DNA from 3 places in the Paenibacillus sp. GCM10027629 genome. Region 3 is predicted to be linked to each of the others. Evidence: riboswitches for the same ligand, from Rfam matches in the RefSeq annotation. Region 3 holds a riboswitch; each other region holds the start of a gene.
The links. Region 3 has a riboswitch for cyclic di-AMP ahead of ACFQZR_RS15100 (APC family permease). Riboswitches for the same ligand answer to the same signal wherever they lie in the genome.
Positions count from the first base shown of each region.

Region 1: it holds a riboswitch for cyclic di-AMP, as region 3 does, so the genes downstream of both, ACFQZR_RS00615 (hypothetical protein) here and ACFQZR_RS15100 (APC family permease) in region 3, are expected to answer to the same signal.
Region 2: it holds a riboswitch for cyclic di-AMP, as region 3 does, so the genes downstream of both, ACFQZR_RS27790 (resuscitation-promoting factor) here and ACFQZR_RS15100 (APC family permease) in region 3, are expected to answer to the same signal.

Region 1 is NZ_JBHTGZ010000002.1:62,450-69,059, forward strand. It holds gene ACFQZR_RS00605 (helix-turn-helix transcriptional regulator) at 1-825, shown strand, start outside; gene ACFQZR_RS00610 (copper amine oxidase N-terminal domain-containing protein) at 929-2,485, opposite strand; cyclic di-AMP (ydaO/yuaA leader) riboswitch at 2,762-2,914, shown strand; gene ACFQZR_RS00615 (hypothetical protein) at 3,054-3,455, shown strand; gene ACFQZR_RS00620 (PDZ domain-containing protein) at 3,434-4,708, opposite strand; gene ACFQZR_RS00625 (S41 family peptidase) at 4,792-6,237, opposite strand; gene ACFQZR_RS00630 (murein hydrolase activator EnvC family protein) at 6,374-6,610, opposite strand, start outside.
Region 2 is NZ_JBHTGZ010000021.1:9,124-15,733, reverse strand. It holds gene yabG (sporulation peptidase YabG) at 1-718, opposite strand, end outside; gene rsmA (16S rRNA (adenine(1518)-N(6)/adenine(1519)-N(6))-dimethyltransferase RsmA) at 825-1,727, opposite strand; gene rnmV (ribonuclease M5) at 1,733-2,278, opposite strand; gene ACFQZR_RS27790 (resuscitation-promoting factor) at 2,423-3,547, opposite strand; cyclic di-AMP (ydaO/yuaA leader) riboswitch at 3,816-4,002, opposite strand; gene ACFQZR_RS27785 (TatD family hydrolase) at 4,184-4,951, opposite strand; gene ACFQZR_RS27780 (HD domain-containing protein) at 5,002-6,297, opposite strand; gene ACFQZR_RS27775 (AbrB/MazE/SpoVT family DNA-binding domain-containing protein) at 6,582-6,610, shown strand, end outside.
Region 3 is NZ_JBHTGZ010000009.1:1,234,324-1,240,933, forward strand. It holds partial or broken gene ACFQZR_RS15095 (flavin-containing monooxygenase) at 227-766, opposite strand; gene ACFQZR_RS15100 (APC family permease) at 870-2,696, opposite strand; cyclic di-AMP (ydaO/yuaA leader) riboswitch at 2,885-3,043, opposite strand; gene ACFQZR_RS15105 (NAD(P)/FAD-dependent oxidoreductase) at 3,229-4,131, opposite strand; gene ACFQZR_RS15110 (RrF2 family transcriptional regulator) at 4,209-4,610, opposite strand; gene ACFQZR_RS15115 (chromate transporter) at 4,723-5,919, opposite strand; gene ACFQZR_RS15120 (SDR family oxidoreductase) at 6,078-6,610, opposite strand, start outside.

The DNA of each region.
Region 1 (6,610 bases), on a different contig from region 3:
TTTCAAGCAGCGGAAGACGCACCTTTTATGACACTGGATTCCTTAGGTTGTCAGGAGGTCGATTCAGCCAGCTATTCCTTTCAAGGCAACGAACGTCCGGACCGCGGTCATATCATTTTTCAATATACGCTGTCAGGCGAGGGACGTGTAGAGATCGACGGAACGACATACTGGCTGCCCGAAGGCACTGCCTTTCTCGTTCAAGTGCCCAGTCCGCATCGTTACTATTACGATTCCGCATCTGAGCAGCCGTGGAAGTTCATTTGGCTCAATGCCCGGGGCGAAGATGCACAGCGAATTTGGGATCGCATTATTGCTAAAGAAGGCCCGGTTGTGACACTCGATGAGCATGCTGAACCCATTCGCGCTTACTGGAAACTCTATCATCGTATCGTAACGGAGCAAATCCGCGATCCTTATATACTGTCTGTACTTGTCTATGAATGGATGTTGACCTTGCTTCGGTCCCGATCCCATGCGACCACAAACGCGCAGGATAGTCCGGTGATCCTCCTTGCCAAACAGTTCATGGACACCCATTACGCTCAGCCTATTGCACTCGAAGAAATCGCCGCGAGCAGTCAGGTAAGTCGACATCATCTATGCCGCATTTTCCAGAAAATCGAGCACTGCTCCCCCTTCGAATACTTACGCCGCCGACGTCTGGATGCCGCAGTTACTCTACTTCGCCAATCAGACCTTCCGATCCATGAGGTTGGGGTACAATGCGGGTTCGAGAGTCCCAGCTATTTCGGCAAAGTCTTTCGGCAGCACTATAACATGTCGCCAACCGAGTATCGGACTAAGTCTGTCTTTTCTGGATAATCGGTACTCTTCCTTTCCCATTCGACGGGAGATTCTATTCAAAAAAAGGCTGCCCTCAGATCACTTAGCGTGATGCAGAGGACAGCCCTTTTGCTATAAAAACTTATTTGCTTGTGACATAGAATTCGTAGTAATCCGGATTCCATTTCAATTGACCACCAAGCGCTTCGACGATGAATCGCAGTGGCACGTTCGATGCATCATAATCATCAACCAATACCGGTTGAGACATCGTCTTCGCTTCACCGTTCACATAAGCCGTTGTCGATCCGATCTTAAGCTCTACGGTAATATCGTTCAGTGCATCATAGACAACGATTTGTTTCGTAGCTGCATCCCACTTCACTTCTGCCTCAAACCCATCTGCAATGACGCTGAGTGGCACCATACCAACGCCGTCGAGTGTCCACCAGCCTGGATAGTAGTCATCACTTCCATAGCTATCTTCTTCGAATACGGAGAAGTCGGTTTTGCCAAGACCTAGGTCATTCTTCAGAATTCCGAAAGCAGCCGAGCTCTTATCGAAATTCGCCAAGAAGCCTTTGCCCGAAAGCGCATATCCATCCAGCTTCTCTACACCATTCGTTGTGTCGATAGCATCCAGCTTCACGGCTTTATTGATATTCCACGACTCAGCCGCAGCACGTACAATAACCTTCTGAACCGGAATGTCTTCGATATCTGGAAGAGCAACCGTAAGCTCTAAGTTCTGTTTACGGACTTGATTTTCGCTATCCACGTAGAGGTCCAGCTTCAAGCCGGATTCTTTGCTAAGCACTTGCTTCACTTCATCTTGCTTCATAAGCTCTTCTGCGTGCGCATCGAAATCCTTCAGTATTTCATCAATTCCGTTCTTCACGAACTTGTAGAGTACCAATGAACCAACTTCCTTGTCCTTCGCTATGGAAGAAAAGAAGTTATCTTCTGCGCCTTGATCAGCGTAAATTCCCATTTGACTTTCAACAATTGGATAGAACGCATCGTATAATGCGGTTGTAATCTCGCGTAATCCCGCATCATCTTTGACCATATTCGTTAATAATGTCTTCACGAGACCGATGACTTCGTCACCATTAATCTCGATATGGAGCTTCTGCAGATTCAGGCTCTCCCCGTATACTGTATATGTTACGGAAGATACCGATACGGTGTTCGGTACAGGCGCTTGCTTCACGAGGTATGCACCTAGCTTCTGAACAGCTCCGCGGAACACATCTTGCGATTTCTCGATTTCAGCAACCAGCTCGCCTTCCAACTCTTCATTGGCTAGAGAGACAACGACCGGTTTCTTAATCCCTTCAATCCACACGGTTACATTCGTGTCTTCCATGCCAAGTTTGAATGGTACAGCCTTCCCGCCATATGTAATCTTCCCTGCTAATGACATATGTGATGGATCTTGTGCTACCGCATGGTCAATGTCCAATTTAAAGCCATTTACAAGATCAATAATCTTCTTGTCCTCAGCTGTTAATGCGCCGTCTTTACGAGGGATTAACTCCACAGACAAGTTTTGGCTGGATTCACTAGACTTCACGTTGAGACTGTTCTCAACAACTTTGACAATATTCACTCCGCCGATCGATTGACAGCCTGCAAGCACGACCATCATCGCGACTAGCGTGACGCCTAACCACTTTTTCCACGTCTTCGCTCTCATTTCTTTTTCCCCTTCCACTATGTAACAATTATACTAATCTCCTTATTATCCCAAAGCTTTCCAAAACTGTACAGTGAAAAAAAACCTATATTTCTTACAATATTCGATCAAACATGGCATTTTTATGACAAAATTGATAGAAACGGATCGTAAAACAATCTAGCCTTCGAGAACCTATGAATATAGCGCTTACTTCAATCTACAGCTTCTCAAACTTCAAAATACGGTGATTCCCACCATTTTACAAAAATCTCACACAGGCGTATGATACAGCCAATTGATTAATCGCTGAATTCTCATGATGAGAGAAGCGGGGGAACCAACTATGAAGCTAATCTAGCTTCTTGGGGTGAATCGGCTGTAAGCCGTAGGGTCATCTCTCAGACCCGAATCCGACAGCTAACCTCGTAAGCGATCCATTGAGAGAGGTCTCGCATCGTATTGCGCGTTCTCTTCGTGCTGCTCATTGCCCAATCGAGCGGTACGCAAGAAGCCCACGAACAGAGGAATCCTCTATTTCGTGGGCTTCTTTTTGTCGATCATATATATCGTTAAGGAGATGCTTCGTATGAACATGAACGCAACACACACAGTTTCGATGAAAAATCAACTATCAAGCCAACTGAGACAAATCGAAATCTTCCAATTGGAGGAGCCTGACCATGCCACCACACTGATACTCAAGTTATCCAATGGTGTGCGCGTCGGCTGGGGGGAGTATCGAATCGTTACCTCTCCACCGACCGATTTGGTGAAATGGGCCTCTACGTACCATCATTTAGCAGGTATGAGTGCCATCCAAGCGATTGACTATCTCGTCCGTTATGGTGGTTCATGGCATCCCGCTAAAATCCAGCTCATCGAATCGGCACTCTTGGATTTATGCAGTACGAACGATCCTACATTTACATATAACATCAATGATCTAACAACCTTAGCTGTAGCTTATTACATCTTCATTCTCGAATGAACGCCTGCTAGCTTCATCCGCACGATCGTGAAGATCGAAGCTGGCCCTTTGCCCACATAATAAGAAGCATCCTGATCCGGGGCGAGAATAACGCCGAGCTGATGGTGTTCCCCTGCGAATATCGCCCGCTGCAAGAACTTAATCTCTCCAGTGAGGTTAATCACTTCCAGCTTACAAAATGCGGGGTTGGTGCGAAGCGCTTGGTGCAGCTCTTCCTTCGTACGCACTGCAACCCCGTTCACTTTATGTACAATCTCGCCCGGTTCAATCCCAAGCTCCTGTGCAGGCGTCCCTGGGATAACCGCCAAGACGTGCAATCCTCGATCATCATGAACATATAATGGGCTGCGCTCGGCCTCTTCCTTCGTGCTGTACCAATAGATCCATTCATGCATAGCGATCGCGAACAAGGCTGCGACGAGCATGAGCGGACTCCATAGCCCCGCAGCGAATGCGAGCCCTAGCAAAACAATACTATATACCATTAACCAGAACGAGCTCTGTTTGACCTTCACCTGCGGCAATCGGGATTGTGTCCATTCGCTGAAACCGATCACGACAGGAAACGCCATGAGCATCCAACCATTCGTCCACGCTTCCCCACCGAAGAATGGCGTCCAAGGAAGTACCGAACCAACCGTCTGTGCCGGAATCATCAGAAACAAGGGGACAGGCCAATAACTTTGCATTTGATAGCCCCCTACGAGCTTCCCTCGTTTCCCTTCCACAAATAACGGACTCGCGAACTTTGCCCCTTGCAAGCGAATCAGAATCGCTTCTGCCAAATGCAGCAATGCAACCAAAGCCACTAATGCCGGTATGTCGAGTGATCGCAGCGTCGTAAGCACCGATCCAGTGAACCCCGTCAGCTCCCAATCCGGGAACCGATCGGCAATAAACTGTAGCACACCAAGTACCCCCACGGCATATGCAAGACATAAGAACCGGACACGGAATAGCATTAAAATCAGTGCAACGAACCATACGAGCAGGATTGCCTCCGTCGTCAGCGTCATTCCTGTGAAAGCCGAGACGAGTGAGATCCCAATCCCCGCAAGTAATCCACCAAGTAAGGTACGTATCAGTTGATCCCCTAGTGCGTGCATTTTGACAGAGAACAGCTTACGTTCCAACATCACCTGACGACGATATTGGAAGACAATCAGAATAATCGCTATATATAGAAACGGCTGTAAAAACATTTGCACGATCGCTTCAACAATATTCCATAAAATCTCCATCACAATTCCCATTCCTCAACCCCCAATTCATTCGTAAGTAAGGCACAAAAAAGAGAAGGCTAAATCCTAAGCCTTCTCTCCATATTCGACGCGGACTAACGAATTTCCTTCCGGAGCACTTCGACCGCTTTGTTCAATTGTGTATCGTACTTCGGATCTTGAAGACGTATCTTGATGCCAGCCTCGAGCTTCTGGGCTGTCGCATCATCCACATAACCTGTCTCCGGCAAGCCCGATTGCATCTGGAACGCTCGCACCGCCTGCTCAGTCTTATGATCGAAATAACCGTCCTTACGGCCCGGATGATAAGCAAGACCCTCCAGCATCACTTGCAGGTTCTTCACATCTTCATTATTCATATCGTATTTCAGTTCTTCCTTCTGCGACAGCCGAGCGACGAAATAATAATCCGGCTCCTTCACTTCCAAATCCGGCTTAATGCCGCTCTTATGCACCCAAGTCCCTTTGGGAGTGAGCCACTTCGCGAACGTCATCTTGAGCAAGCTGCCGTCATCGAACTCTTCCTTGTATGTGACCTGCATGGTTCCTTTGCCAAAAGACGATACGCCCACAAGCTTCGCTAACTGATGATCTTGCAACGCGCCAGCCAGAATCTCCGAGGCGCTCGCGCTGCCTTCATTAATTAACGTAATTATCGGATATTTCTTCGTCCCTTTTCCACGGGACAACGCCTTCGTCACCTTCTCATCCCGACGCTCCTGCTGATAGATCACCTGTCCAGATGGAATGAAATTCTCTGCAATGTCCGTTACAACAGGAACGAAGCCGCCAGGATTGTTACGCACATCAATGATTAGCCCTTTCATGCCGCCTTGTTCCAGCTTCGTTAGTTCCTCTTTGAATCGTTTTCCCGTATTCATCGAGAACTGACGAATTTCAATCAGTCCGATCTTCTGGTCTAACATTTGCCCATGCACCGTCTCCAGACTAATGTCCTCCCGGATGACCTCGAATTCGAGCAATGCATCAACACCCGTACGGCGGACTTTGATCTTCGCCTTCGTTCCTTTCGGACCACGAATGCGGTCAATGGCTTCACTTAGCTTCAGCCCGTCCAGCTTCTCACCATTAATCGAGACGAATACATCCTTCGGTAAGATTCCTGCGCGTTCTGCCGGAGTACCCTTGATCGGTGACAATACCGTTACCTTGTTATCCTCCATGGTCACTTCCGCACCAATGCCCGTGTAGGTCCCTTCCAAGCTCGATGCGAATTGCCCTGCGGATTGCTCATTCATATATACGGAGTAAGGGTCTTTGAGCGCATCCATCATGCCATTCACTGCGCCGTCAATGACCTTCTCCCGATCAACATCACTATAATATTGACCTTCGATCAATTGCAGTGTTGTGTTCAACTTCTTAAATTCATTGTTCGTAAACCCAGAGAACTTCGTCGTGCTCGCTTGTCGATCACCACTTGTCAAAATCGGATTCTCCACCACCGTCAACGTAATTAGGCACGTTGCGAACATGGTGAGCAGAACAAATGCGATCACTGCCCGACCTGTAAATTTCACAAGAATCACCACCTTATAACCAACTCCCACAGGAGAGGTTTCCATCTTTTCACAAGATTCTCGTGGTAGTATATGACAAGCATGCACCTTTTATTTGCATATTTCAGGCGAGCGTGAGAAAAGTCTACCCTGCAGTCTATAAATTCAAGTAACCGACTGGATTCTTCGGTACTTCATTCACCCGCACTTCGAAATGCAAATGGTTTCCTGTCGACTGCCCCGTACTGCCTACTTCAGCTATTTTCTGGCCTTTCTTCACTTCCTGGCCTTTCTCAACGACGATCCCGCCATTACGGATATGTCCGTATAACGTCCATATTCCATTACCGTGGTTAATGATGACACAGTTCCCGTAGCCACTAACCGTCTGAGC
Region 2 (6,610 bases), on a different contig from region 3:
CAACATACACCGGATCTAGCGCATGGATGAGAATACGTCCCGGTGAGCTTGCGAAGTTCGCACCTGCTTGGAGCAGTGCTTCGAAATGCGACTGACATGCCCCTGCAACGATATTCAATACATCGAAATTCCGTTCATATTGCCGTGCCGTTTTGATGGCATTCACGAAATTCTGAGAGTTCTTATAACTGGATAAGCTGTACAAATCACGATTCTTCAAATGCCTATAGACGCCGTCATGTCCGGTAATGACAACGATATCCGGATTTACACGGGGAAGCAGTCGGTAGAGGACGTCAGCCATGTTTGCTTCTGTCACGTAATGGCCTTCGGCTGGGACCCGCAGTTGATTGTACAAATCTAGACTCTTCTTTAAATAATTCGGATCCCCGTCCAAGTGGAGCACTTTGCCGGGTACTTCAAAGTAAGGTTGGTGGTTCATCATTTTCTGATTCAAATCTGCCTGGTTCCGCTCGGTCTGCACGCGTCTATGCTGTTCCAGAAGCCGAGTCGATTCCTTCGCACGAATAAACGCCTGCTCTTCTTTATAGTGTAGAGGTTTCCCCTCGGTTACAGGCATCAAATCATTCGTGGGAGCATCCGCCAATAGACGAAAGTCAATCCCCTTGATAATCACTAAATCTTTCATAAATGCCTCGATGCGAAATGTGACGTCTCCGCCATACGATTTTCGAACGACAAGATCTCCTTGCTTCATGGCCCAAATCACCTCTTCTGTCTATCGTATGGAGGTGCCCATGGATTGGTGTCTATCTTCTGTTCGAATCCACATCGATTTCCTGCAATCAACCGGATTTTAGCGGTTATACCCGTCCTGCTGCCAACAATACGTCGCTAAGACGCGCAAATTCAGCGATACTTAGCGTTTCGCCTCGGCGCTGAGGTTCAATACCCGCTTCCTGTAACGCGGCTTCCAGCGCCTCACGGCCGCCTTCATTGAAGAATCTCGCCTTTAAGTTATTCGCAATCGTCTTCCGTCGCTGCGCGAACGAGGCTTGTACTACTTGGAAGAAATGGGCTTCGTCTGCGACCTGAACTGGCGGTGTATCCCGCACCTTCAACTTAATCACAGCAGACTCCACGTTCGGCTGTGGAATGAACACCGTATGCGGTACCGTACATACCAGCTCTGGCTCGCAATAATATTGGACTGCTACACTTAGACTGCCGTAGTCTTTCCCACCTGGGCGAGCAGCCATCCGGTCCGCCACTTCCTTCTGGATCATCACCACAATATTTTGCAGCGGTAGACGTTCTTCGAGTAGCTTCATAAGAATGGGCGTCGTAACATAGTAAGGAAGATTCGCTACGACACTGACTTTGCTTACCTTAGAGAACCGCTCCTCGAAAATTTGCTTCAAATCCACTTTCAGCACGTCTCCATGAACGACGCCTACATTCGGATAAGGTGCAAGTACCTCTTCCAGAATCGGAATCAATCGTGTATCGATCTCTACTGCTGTCACTTCTGCTGCCGTCTGCGCAAGACGTTCTGTCAGCGCTCCGATCCCAGGTCCAATCTCAAGAGCCCCCATGGTCTCATCAAGTTCTGCAGCATCTACAATTTTGTTCAATATATTCATATCAATCAGAAAATTCTGACCTAGACTTTTCTTAAATGAAAATCCATGCTTTCCAATAATATCTTTCGTCCGCTTCGGCGTCGCAATATCGATGCGTGCCCCAGCTGAATTGATTTCTTTCATCATTTCTACAGCCCTTCATTTTCAATTTGCTCTAACGCGGCCAAGAACTCTTCTCGGCTTATCTGGAACATGCCGCACCGTTTATAGAACTGCTTTCCGTTGCACATGCCAATCCCAAGTATATCCCCCATCGCCCTTCTGCGACTCGCTGCATTCGGATGGGTAATTAGTCCTGCATCCATCAGATCACCCCAATCGATGAGCTGTTCATTCTTCTCATATTCCGTTCGTAGATGATCCAGCGCATACCGGATTGCTTCTGGCGATGCGTTCTCTACACCGATGTCCCCTTTGTAGGTGGCATCCGCTTCCTTCAAGAAAGCGTGCTTGCAGCCCGGGATACGATTCGATATAATCTTGCGAATACGTTCCCCGGCATGATCCGGATCTGTCAGAATGATTACGCCTCGACGCTCCTGAGCCAGCGCAATACGCTTTAATATCGCATTGTTAATGGCAGACCCCCCGGTCTCGATCGTATCGGCCTCTACAGCCCGCCGAATGGCCGTGGTATCGTCTTTCCCTTCGACCACGATGACTTCCTTAATCATGTACAATCCGCTTCCTTTCTTTTCTTCCGCAAAATACAAAAAGAAGAGGTTTCCCTCTTCTTATCATGGCATATTGTTATGGATAATACTATATGATTAATACACGATTGGCAAATGAAGCATGGCCTAGAATTACGACCCTCATTAGCTCGCCGACGGTTTGACCGGTCCAATCACATAGACGGTATGCCCCTTCTTACGGCCGAATTTATTCGCTGTCTTTAGGGATTGAATATACACGTCAATCTTATTGCCCTTAATAGCGCCACCTGTATCTTCCGCTCGTCTAAATCCGACTCCTTCGATGTATACCCACCAACCAATCGGAATGACGTCCTTATCTACAGCGATTGTGCGCCCTTCGGTTACGGTCGTGCCTGAAGCCGTCCGCGTTCCAATGCCATCTTCTTCCGAAGAATAGGCGGTTAACGTTACATTTTTCAGCACTTTTGCATATTTCACTTCTTTACCAAGGCTATGAATTTTCGCAACCCCTGGTCCACTAGCAGACAAAGTTCGGACTTTAGCCTCAGGTTTCTTTGTACCATAAGCAACGATCTTGTGTGTTGCCTTGGATTTATAGGCCTTATCAACCATTTTGATCGAAACCAACTTGCCATCTTCGAAGACCTTCTCAATCTTCTGAACAACAAGTCCAGACTTTCCGTCTTGGATTAGCTTCTGTTTGCCTTGCAGGAGCGTTGCATCGGGTTTTTTGACGAATTCAAAAGGAATCGATACTTCGCGATTTACCAACTTCGTACTGACGCGTGTAATCTTAATATCCAGTTTGTTCGAAATCGGTGTATTCAGCGCAGGTGTAATTTTATCGTCTTCAGATATTGGTATATTCGCAGCTGCGAGTACTTCTTTGACTGTTTTTTCGGTCGTAAACAAGTTTTTTGTCTGACCATCTGCTGTGACAAGAACGGGAACCGCACGCCAAATTTCAACGCTGTCACCATCCTTAAGCTCCGATTGGAGCGGCATCGACAGCTTGTCGTATGCGCCGACTTGTATAGCTTGTTCATCCAGTAGGTGCTGTAATACTGTGTTTGTCGTTTCGACCTGGATATGTTGTCCGTCTACGACCAGAGAAATATCCTTCTTGGCGTAAACATTCAGCACCACCATTAACATGAAAGTCATCGCGAGTGACAGTAGAGCCACGAGTGATATCAAACGCACGTTTTCATGCATCCATCGCAATGCGAAAGACATGCTGGATGATCGTGTACCATGGGATTCCTCAGTTTGGAAAACGCCCACGTCTTCAGACCTCCTTCATAGTCCCGCCGTCAGGTGTTAAGCATGATCATAAATTGACGAAGACTATATACTGTATTTTTGCACAACGGCCGCATCAACCTGCATGTGACAGCTGTACACCATCCTCTGTTAGGTACGTCCCCCCACCTCCTGTTCTGTAACAGTATGACGTCCTACTCAACTTTATTCAAAAGAAAAGAAGCCTAGCGTAAAGAGGGTCTCTTTCGTGGCTTCCTGTTGGAAACAATAGTTGATGGCCGCACGAGGGTACCTCTCCCTGCACGCTTACGAGGTTAGCTGTCGGATTCGGACGTGAGAGTCGCCCTAAGATTGCTATCCCGCTCATGGCGAGAAGCCCTCTATTCACCCCATTAAGAAATCAATTACGAACCCTCCTGAGAAGGTCCATATCGGTTCCCCCGCTCTCCAATTTGGAGACTCAGCGATACAAAATGGATGGAACAATATTCAAACTCTGATTTGAATCATACTCTGAATGCTCCATGCTTGTAAAGAAGGCATCAAACTCATTTTTAGATATTAATGGTTAAAATTTTGTAATATTCTTCGATTTTTGAGATGAAAACTACCTATTTCACCCGTTTATTAAGTTTTTCATGCGTTTTTCACCGTTTTTCATCCTAAGTGGAAACAGGCTTGGGCATTTTTCATCGTAATTTTAGCAACTTCTTCCAAATTCAGCCCTTTTATTTCCGCTGCTGCCTCCGCGACAAGACGTACATAACCTGTCTCATTTCGCTTCCCGCGATAGGGGTGCGGCGTCAAATATGGCGAGTCTGTTTCGATCAAAAATCGGTCATTCGGAACGTTCGCGAGCACCTCTTTGGGAACCCTTGCATTCTTGAATGTAATGGGGCCACCAAATGAAATATAGAACCCCAAATCTAGGCATTGCTTGGCAATTTCCCAGCTGCCGGAGAAACAGTGCATTACGCCTCCACATTCCTCAGCATGCTCTTCGCGCAAAATGCGAACGACATCCTCGTGCGCATCCCGATTATGAATAACGATCGGCATATCAAGACGCTTTGCTAACCGAATTTGTTCACGGAATACGCGATGCTGCACATCCTTTGGTGAGGTATCCCAGTAGTAGTCCAGTCCGATCTCACCAATCGCAACAACCTTCTCATGTGCACATAACTTTTCAATCCACTCGAGGTCACCAGGCTGCATCGTAATCGCATCTTGCGGGTGCCAGCCTACAGCAGCATAGATAAAATCATAGCTTTCCGCCAATTTCATGGTCGTCGGGATCGTCTCACGGTTAAACCCGATATTAATCATCTGCGTAACGCCTTGCTCCAGCGCTCTTGCAATGACTTCCTCCCGATCTTCGTCGAATTGTACTGCGTCTAAATGCGTATGTGTGTCGAATAACATCAGTTCATAATCTCCTTCTAATGTCTTAATTTGATATCTTTTGTCCTTGATTATGTCGTTGGCATATCGAATAATTTAGAAATTTCCCGATCAAGCAGGTGGGCAACGGCGCGTAGTTTATTTTCAGGAAAATACAAACGGAATTTGCCTTTGCGAATGCCGCTGATTGAACGCACAATTTCGGATACTTCGGAAATTTCCCGAAGCTGTTCATGATGATTCAAGAGCACAATCTGCTTGCCCATCGGATGTTCTCCTGAGCGATAAATCGAATAGGATAAGTCCGTTGGCGAGTCAATTTCCAGATCGTAGGCTGGATTTAACCCTGCATGTACGAATTGCTCATGTATCTTATCTTTCTGCTGATCATCCAAGTGATCTAACGTGACATATTTATATAATTTACGCTCCATGAACCGATCGCACAGATCCGCAAGGATCTCATCTTGCTCCTGCGTCCACTGCATAAATACTGTCTGAATTAAAGCCTCATCGAGGCGTATATATTGCTCCATTGAAATTTTTCCTTCAAATAAAGAAGGCAATGGCTCCAGCATGAATTGGAACGAATATTCGTTGTCATACAATTCTTGTGCCCGTTTGAAAATTTGTCGCAGGATAATTTCAGAGCTGCGTGTCACGGGATGGAAATAAACCTGCCAGTACATCTGGTATCTCGACATCAAATAATCCTCGATCGCATGCATACCGCTCTCTTTCACAACAATGCGGCCCCGATAAGGTCTTAACACCCGAAGAATGCGGTCCATGTCGAATGTCCCGTAATTCACACCGGTAAAATACGCATCTCGAAGTAAATAGTCCATACGGTCCGCATCAAGTGCACTGGATACAAGGTGAACAACAATAGGTTTATCGTACGTCTTCTGAATAACAGATGCAACCCGCTCAGGGAAGTCATCCGATATTCGCCGTAGAACCTCATGGATTTCCGAGTTCTCTCGAATGATTCGACAAGTCCAATCTTCATGATGCATCTGAAACGCCTCTTCAATCGAATGTGAGAACGGTCCATGGCCAAGATCATGAAGCAGCGCTGCACACAGTGCAAGCAGCCGCTCTTCCTGCGGCCAATCTGAATACCCGCTTCGTTCGAATTGCGAAATAATCCTGCGCGTAATCTCATACACGCCCAAGGAGTGCGAGAATCGGCTATGCTCCGCCCCGTGAAAGGTTAAATAAGACGTTCCTAACTGCCGTATGCGGCGTAATCGCTGAAATTCTTTGGCATTGATCAAGTCCCAAATGGTCTGATCCTGCACATGAATATATTTATGTACTGGGTCTTTAAATACCTTTTCTTCTTGTAATTGTAAACTGTACATATATCTTTCCCTCCCTATAGAACTAGAATAAAGTCGCACAACTATAGATTTTGTCGAATCGTGTCAGTTTTATTTTTCCAATTCATTTTCGTAGACTTTCAGACCCAAAAACCTGTCTTCCCTTTATTTATCTACAACTAGTAGCAGCCCATATATTGCTAGGTCTAGCATTGATTTTATAGGTTGACTATTTTGGGAATGCTTGGTACTATTATATTCATGAAAAACATAGAACTATGTCGACATTTGTCGATTCTTTAATTGGTGAGAGGAGCAATAACAAAATGATGAAAAGTACGGGCATTGTAAGAAA
Region 3 (6,610 bases):
CTCCTTTGATCTTACCTTGACGCCAGTCGTTCCATTTGATGGCCATTTCCGCAACGCGTTTCCGGTATTCGTCGAACATAGCCGCCACTTCAAGAACAGGTTTATTGAGCTCATTCGAGAACTTCACATTTGTCTCACCATCTCGTAAGCGTTGAACCATATCGGTAAAATCATATGGCATATCTTCGAATCTTGGTGACATCCCAGCAACGATAAAATCATCGATAACTGCAATCTGTGCGCCAGAATTCCCTGCCCCAACGACAAGTACAGGACCCTTTTTTAGATCAGAAGGTTTCTTGTAATCCGCCGTATGTATTTGATACATATCATGTGGTACTTTACTCGCTATATCTGGAATAAATGGCTTTTGAAACGGACCCGTCGCGATGATTACCTTCTTGGCGATAAACTCCATGGCATTCGTCCGAACAATAAAGAAATCCTTCTCCTTGGTCATGGAGCGTATTTCTGTATTAAGCTGAACAGGTAAATCGAAGTGTATCGCGTATCGGGCCAAATAATCCGCAATTTCATTTTTCGTCGCGAATCCATTCGGTTCACCCTCCAGTCGAAGTCCAGGTAGGGCGCTGTACCATCTCGGGGTGAATAGAACCAAGGAATCATACCGATTTCGCCAGACATCACCAATGCTTTTCTCCTTACTAAGAATCAAGAATGACTTGTTCGCTTGTTTCAAATAATATCCAGCAGCCAATCCAGCTTGACCTGCACCAATGATGAGAATATCAATTTCTGCCCGCATTCATTTCAACCTCCCTATCGATATATATGAGCATATTATCATATACTAATATTTTAATCAAAAAAACTGCCTCAACGAATTGAGACAGCTGATAATCGATGCATTATTTCTTCAAATGATACGGTACAGTCGTGATTATCACATTTCGACGGAATAACAAGTGTGCTCGAATCATCAAGCTCGACTGGTTATGCAAGATATTATGCCAGCCTTTCTTCGGAATAAACTGTGGGATAATGACCGTCACCTGATAGTTGGATTCGCTGGCTTTCCGCTGAACGGTATCAATAAACTTCGTTAATGGGTTAATGATACTTCGATACGGTGAATGCAAGGTCACAAGTCTCACGTCTGGCTGCCATTTATTCCATTTTTCCTCGAAAATCAATTCATCTTCTCGTTCGAAAGGAACGTGTACCGCAATGATCTGGTGAGCTGACAATGACTTCGCGTAATTCAGCGAGTTCTCAACCGCATGTGTAATCCCTGCGACTGGAAGAATAATGACATTTCCCTCAATTGGTGGGGCAGGCTCACAATCTGTAATGCGAAGCTGCTCGCCCACCGCATCGTAGTGCTTCCGAATTTGATGAAATATAGCAATAATTATCGGCAAGAAGATTAATACGGACCACACCTGTGTAAATTTGGTGATGAAGAACACGAGTGTGACGATCAAGCTAATCGTAGCGCCGGTCGTGTTAATAATAAACTTGGTAACCCAGCCTTTCGGCTTCTCACGGAGCCACTTCAGCATCATCCCGGTCTGAGACAGTGTAAATGGAATAAATACTCCGACCGCATACAGGGGAATGAGATGTTCCGTCTTCCCTTCGAATGCAACAATTAAGATGATGGACATGACGGCTAAGAAAATAATTCCGTTCGAATATCCCAGTCGGTCTCCACGCATGGTGAACATTCTTGGGATGAATTTATCTTTGGCCAGATTAACCGCTAGTAATGGGAAGGCAGAGTACCCTGTATTCGCCGCAAGGATCAAGATTAATGCCGTCGTTCCTTGGATGAAGAAATACATAAAGTTCCTTCCGAAGGTCTGCTCAGCGATCTGTGATACTACCGTAACCTCTTCTTTAGGAGAAATTCCATAATAGTACGCTAAGAAGATGATCCCTGAAAATAAGAGCGCGAGTAATGATCCCATTGCAATTAACGTCTTAGCTGCGTTATTCGGTGCAGGATCCTTGAAGTTCGGTATCGCGTTCGAAATCGCCTCTACGCCTGTTAAGGCTGAACTTCCTGATGCAAATGCTTTTAATAATAGGAACAAACTGATTCCTGCGACCGGTGTTCCGATTGGGGCTTGCAGATCAGGGGATACTTGACCTGTCAGGATGTTATAAATGCCCACGCCCGATAAAATGAACAAAGCAAGTACGAACAAATATACTGGATAAGCCAAGATGGAAGCCGACTCCGTTACGCCCCTTAAATTTAAGATCGTAATAAACACAACAAATAGGATAGCAATCCCTACGTTATGTTCATGTAGACTCGGAAATGCGGACGTAATGGCATCTGTACCCGCAGATACACTTACGGCAACCGTAAGAATATAGTCAACTAATAGAGATCCGCCCGCGACCAACCCAGGGTACATGCCAAGGTTTTCCTTGGATACGACATAAGCCCCGCCACCGTGCGGATATGCAAAAATAATTTGACGATAGGATAAAATTAGAGCGGTTAATAGAATTAAGACACCTATTCCAATGGGGATCGAATACCAAAATGCAGCTGAGCTAATGGTGATCAGAACAATTAAAATCTGCTCTGGACCGTATGCGACAGAGGATAAAGCATCTGAAGACAGAATAGCTAATGCTTTCGTTTTATTGATTTTTTGTTCGCCCAATTCCGTTGATTTGAGTGGTCTTCCAATTAATACTCGTTTTAAAATGGATAACATCGTAAGTATTGCTCCCCTTTTGGTTAATACAACTTGTTGTCTGAATATGTAGCTATAATCCCTTGTATCGCGATGTTTTATCCATCTCAAAGACCAACCTCCAAGCCGTCATTCACGAATTTTGACAATAAAAAACCACAGAGGCGTGAACCTCTGTGGTCATATTGACGCGATCACAGTATTCATATCCTCTCTCTCGATCAACGCTTACGAGGTTAGCTGTCGGATTCGGATGGTGAGAGTCACCCTACTGCATAACTGCAGATTCACCCCATGTGATGATATGTTTTTATCCATCACGTTGGTTCCCCCGTTTTCCCTAACGGAAAACTCAGCGAATATGAGAATTTATTGTAATGATTTATCTTGTAATGTTCATTTCCAACATTGAATATTACGCCATATTGATAACCTTGTAAAACGCGAAAAAGATGGCTGCAAATAAAAAAATGGGTGATTTTAATACCAAGAAAACGTTTACTTGTATCTTGCTCTTTCATTATCTATTTCACACGCCGTGATTCTTTATTTTTTATAAAAAATCCTCATCTGTTAGGTCAGCGTTGACAGTCATTGCAACTTTGCTCCCTGCAGCTGCAGCATAGATAACTTGAGAAGGTCTTACATAAGCCGCGTCTCCTGCTGCGTATAGACCTGCAACAGAGCTCCTTCCTGCTGGATCGGTCACAATACCCCCGTATGCTGTCGTCTCATAGCCAAGCTGTTCGCCAAACGCTGCTTTAGATACGAAGGTAGGGGTAATAAACCCGCCGCTCCGCTTGATCCAAGTGCCATCAGTAAAATGCACTTCCTCCAACATACGATTTTTACCTGTGAAAGCTTTGATTGGTTTATTCATGATACGAAGTCCTTTGGATAAGAGGATATCTTGTTGTTCTTCCGTTAAGATTTCAAGTCCGTTCGTACAGACAACCAAATCCTGACTCCAGTTATACATAATTTTAGCCGTATGAAATATTCCAGCTTCTTCTGACACAATGACAAGTGGCTGATCTCGGAGCTCCCATCCGTCACAATAAGGGCAATTAAATAAGCTTGATCCATAAAAGTCGTGCAGACCTTCAATGTCAGGAAAGACTTCCCTCAACCCTGTAGCCAATATAACCTTTCTTGCTTGGATGATTTCATCCGATTGGGTCTTGATTTCGAACCCCTGCTCTGTTTTGCGTATATGGGTTACGTCAACTTGCCAATGCCGTACGGATGGATAACGTAGTATCTCTTCGTAGGCAATACGCCTGAACTCGGCAGGTGTGACGTTATCTCTCGTAATAAACCCATGAGACGCATGCGTAACGCGATTCCTTGGCTGATTATTATCTATTACTGCTACACTCCGCCTAGCTCTTCCCAGCACCAACGCGGCATTTAACCCCGCTGGGCCTCCGCCCACAATAGCACAATCGCACATCATAAGAATCATCCCTCCGAATTTTAAAAGATATCAAAGATATATTATATCTATAATTGATGCCAAAAAATAACGATGCCTTACTTAGACAACGTTATTTCTTGAGCAAGCTCGAAGATTTTTTTGCTGCGAAGCTGCTGCTCCATCGCTTCTTCGGCAGAAATCATCACGCTTTGAATCGCACATTCCGTATCATCATGAAGGCCGCAATGGAACAAGGATGCCGTACCTTCAATAGCATGAATAACGTCCAAGAACGAGATATCTTCTTTCTTTGCTTTCAGTCGATAGCCTCCGCTAGCCCCTGAAGCCGATTCAATTAATCCGGCCTTTACCAGCTTCGTCAAGATTTTCGACAGATAGGTAGAAGATACGCCCTGCCTTTCAGCAAGCTGTTGTACGCCGACGGGTTTATCCGGTGCGAATGCAACCAAAATCAGCATTGTATGAAGGGCATAGTTTGTCGCTTTGGAGAACTTCATCTTCTCACCCCAATCAATTATAGACTTTATTTATCTACAATAACCTTGATGCAAAGATTAGTCAAGGATTGTTGCTAACACCGGGAGCCAAGCCCCCGGTACGATCAGCATGTCACATGAGCAGAAGTGAAATTACTGTACCACCGATCGCTCCAGTCATCACGACGCTCCAAGGAGGTAGCTTCCAGAAGACGAGCATCAAGAACAAGATGGAAGTAAATGCAAAATCAACAGGCGTAAGAATTGCCGTTATCCAGAGCGGATTATATAACGCTGCCAGTAAAATACCGACAACGGCTGCGTTAATGCCAGTGAATGCGCCTTGAAGCTTGGGGCTTCTCCGAATGGAACTCCAGAATGGTAATGCCCCAACGATTAATAGGAATGCAGGGAGAAAAATGGCCACCGTCGCTATGATCGCTCCCTTCACCCCACTCGTCATCGCGCCCAAATAACTAGCGAAGGTAAACAATGGACCTGGCACAGCTTGTGCAGCCCCATATCCGGCTAGGAAATCAGCTTTGGTCACCCAGCCTGTCGGGACGACTTCACGTTCAAGCATAGGAAGCACGACATGTCCGCCTCCAAATACAAGCGATCCTGAGCGATAGAAGCTATCGAATAAGGACAACCCGGTTCCATTTACGATTGGCCGAAGGATAGGCAATATCACTAATAGTCCTACAAACACTGTCAAGCATACGACAGCTGTTCTACGACGAATCGGAATCGAAAGGTTTGGGCCATACGATAGTTCTGATTTCCGATAGAACAACATCCCGATAAGGCCTGCCACGAGAATGATAAGAACCTGACTCAATGCTGTTGGCCATAAGAGTGTAATCGTCATTGCGATAATTGCCAATGTCGCGCGGCTGCGGTCTGGCGTTAGCTTCTGACCCATACTCAGGATGGCCTGCGCGACAATGGCGACGGCGACGAGCTTTAGACCATGAATCCATCCGGCGGCACCTATATCAAATCCCTGCATGAAGAAGGCAAGCAGAATCAACACAAGGACCGATGGTAGTGTAAAACCAATCCAAGCTACGATCCCGCCGAGCAAGCCAGCTCGAATCAACCCGATGCCCATACCAACCTGACTGCTGGCTGGGCCAGGTAACAACTGGCATAGCGCAACCAGATCCGCATAGCTGCGTTCATCCATCCATTTACGACGACGAATGTATTCATCATGAAAATAACCTAGATGGGCAATTGGTCCTCCGAATGAAGTGAGCCCGAGCTTCATGGATACCAGAAACACTTCGACCAATCTCTGTAATTTGAGTCCTGGTTTGTGCTTCATTGAATTATTTTCTTTTTCCACTTGCGATGATACCTCCCTAACTTTTGTAACATTAGCTGAGAAGATACCATTATAACGATTGATTGTTTGGGGATTGTTAAATAGCGAAAATAACTGAATAATCCGCATGACAGAGAGATAGTCTCAATATACGGGTTCTACTCCAACCCAAGCTGAATTTTACGCGTTTGAGCAATCCCCTTAAGCCCTGTCGGATCCTCTTGAACTTTATGATTAACAAACCGTTCTGCTGCTTCCGATGTCCGAATTCGGAGCGGTTTTGTTTCCATTTGAGTAAGTTCCAGCATGAGATCGGCTATCGACTCCGGCGTCTGTGATACGGCATTGCGTTTTGTGAACATATCGATATACGTCTCGACAATCGGCTTATATTCATCATCGAGCACACCGCCCGTCGCAGCAACTTGGTCCAGCGCGGTTTTCACAAATTGGGTCTCAATCGCGCCAGGTTCAATCAGCGTAACATCAATGTTGAACAGAGGTTTATAGTACGTCGCGAGACTTTCCAATAAGCCTTCAACGGCAAATTTGCTTGCACAATATATCTCGTTCAGCGGTTGACCCACCAAGCCACCAACGCTTGAGGTCGCGATGATATGTCCTGATTCAGCTTTGATTAGCAATGGAAGCGCAGCGCGAATCGTGTGCATAACGCCATATACATTCGTAT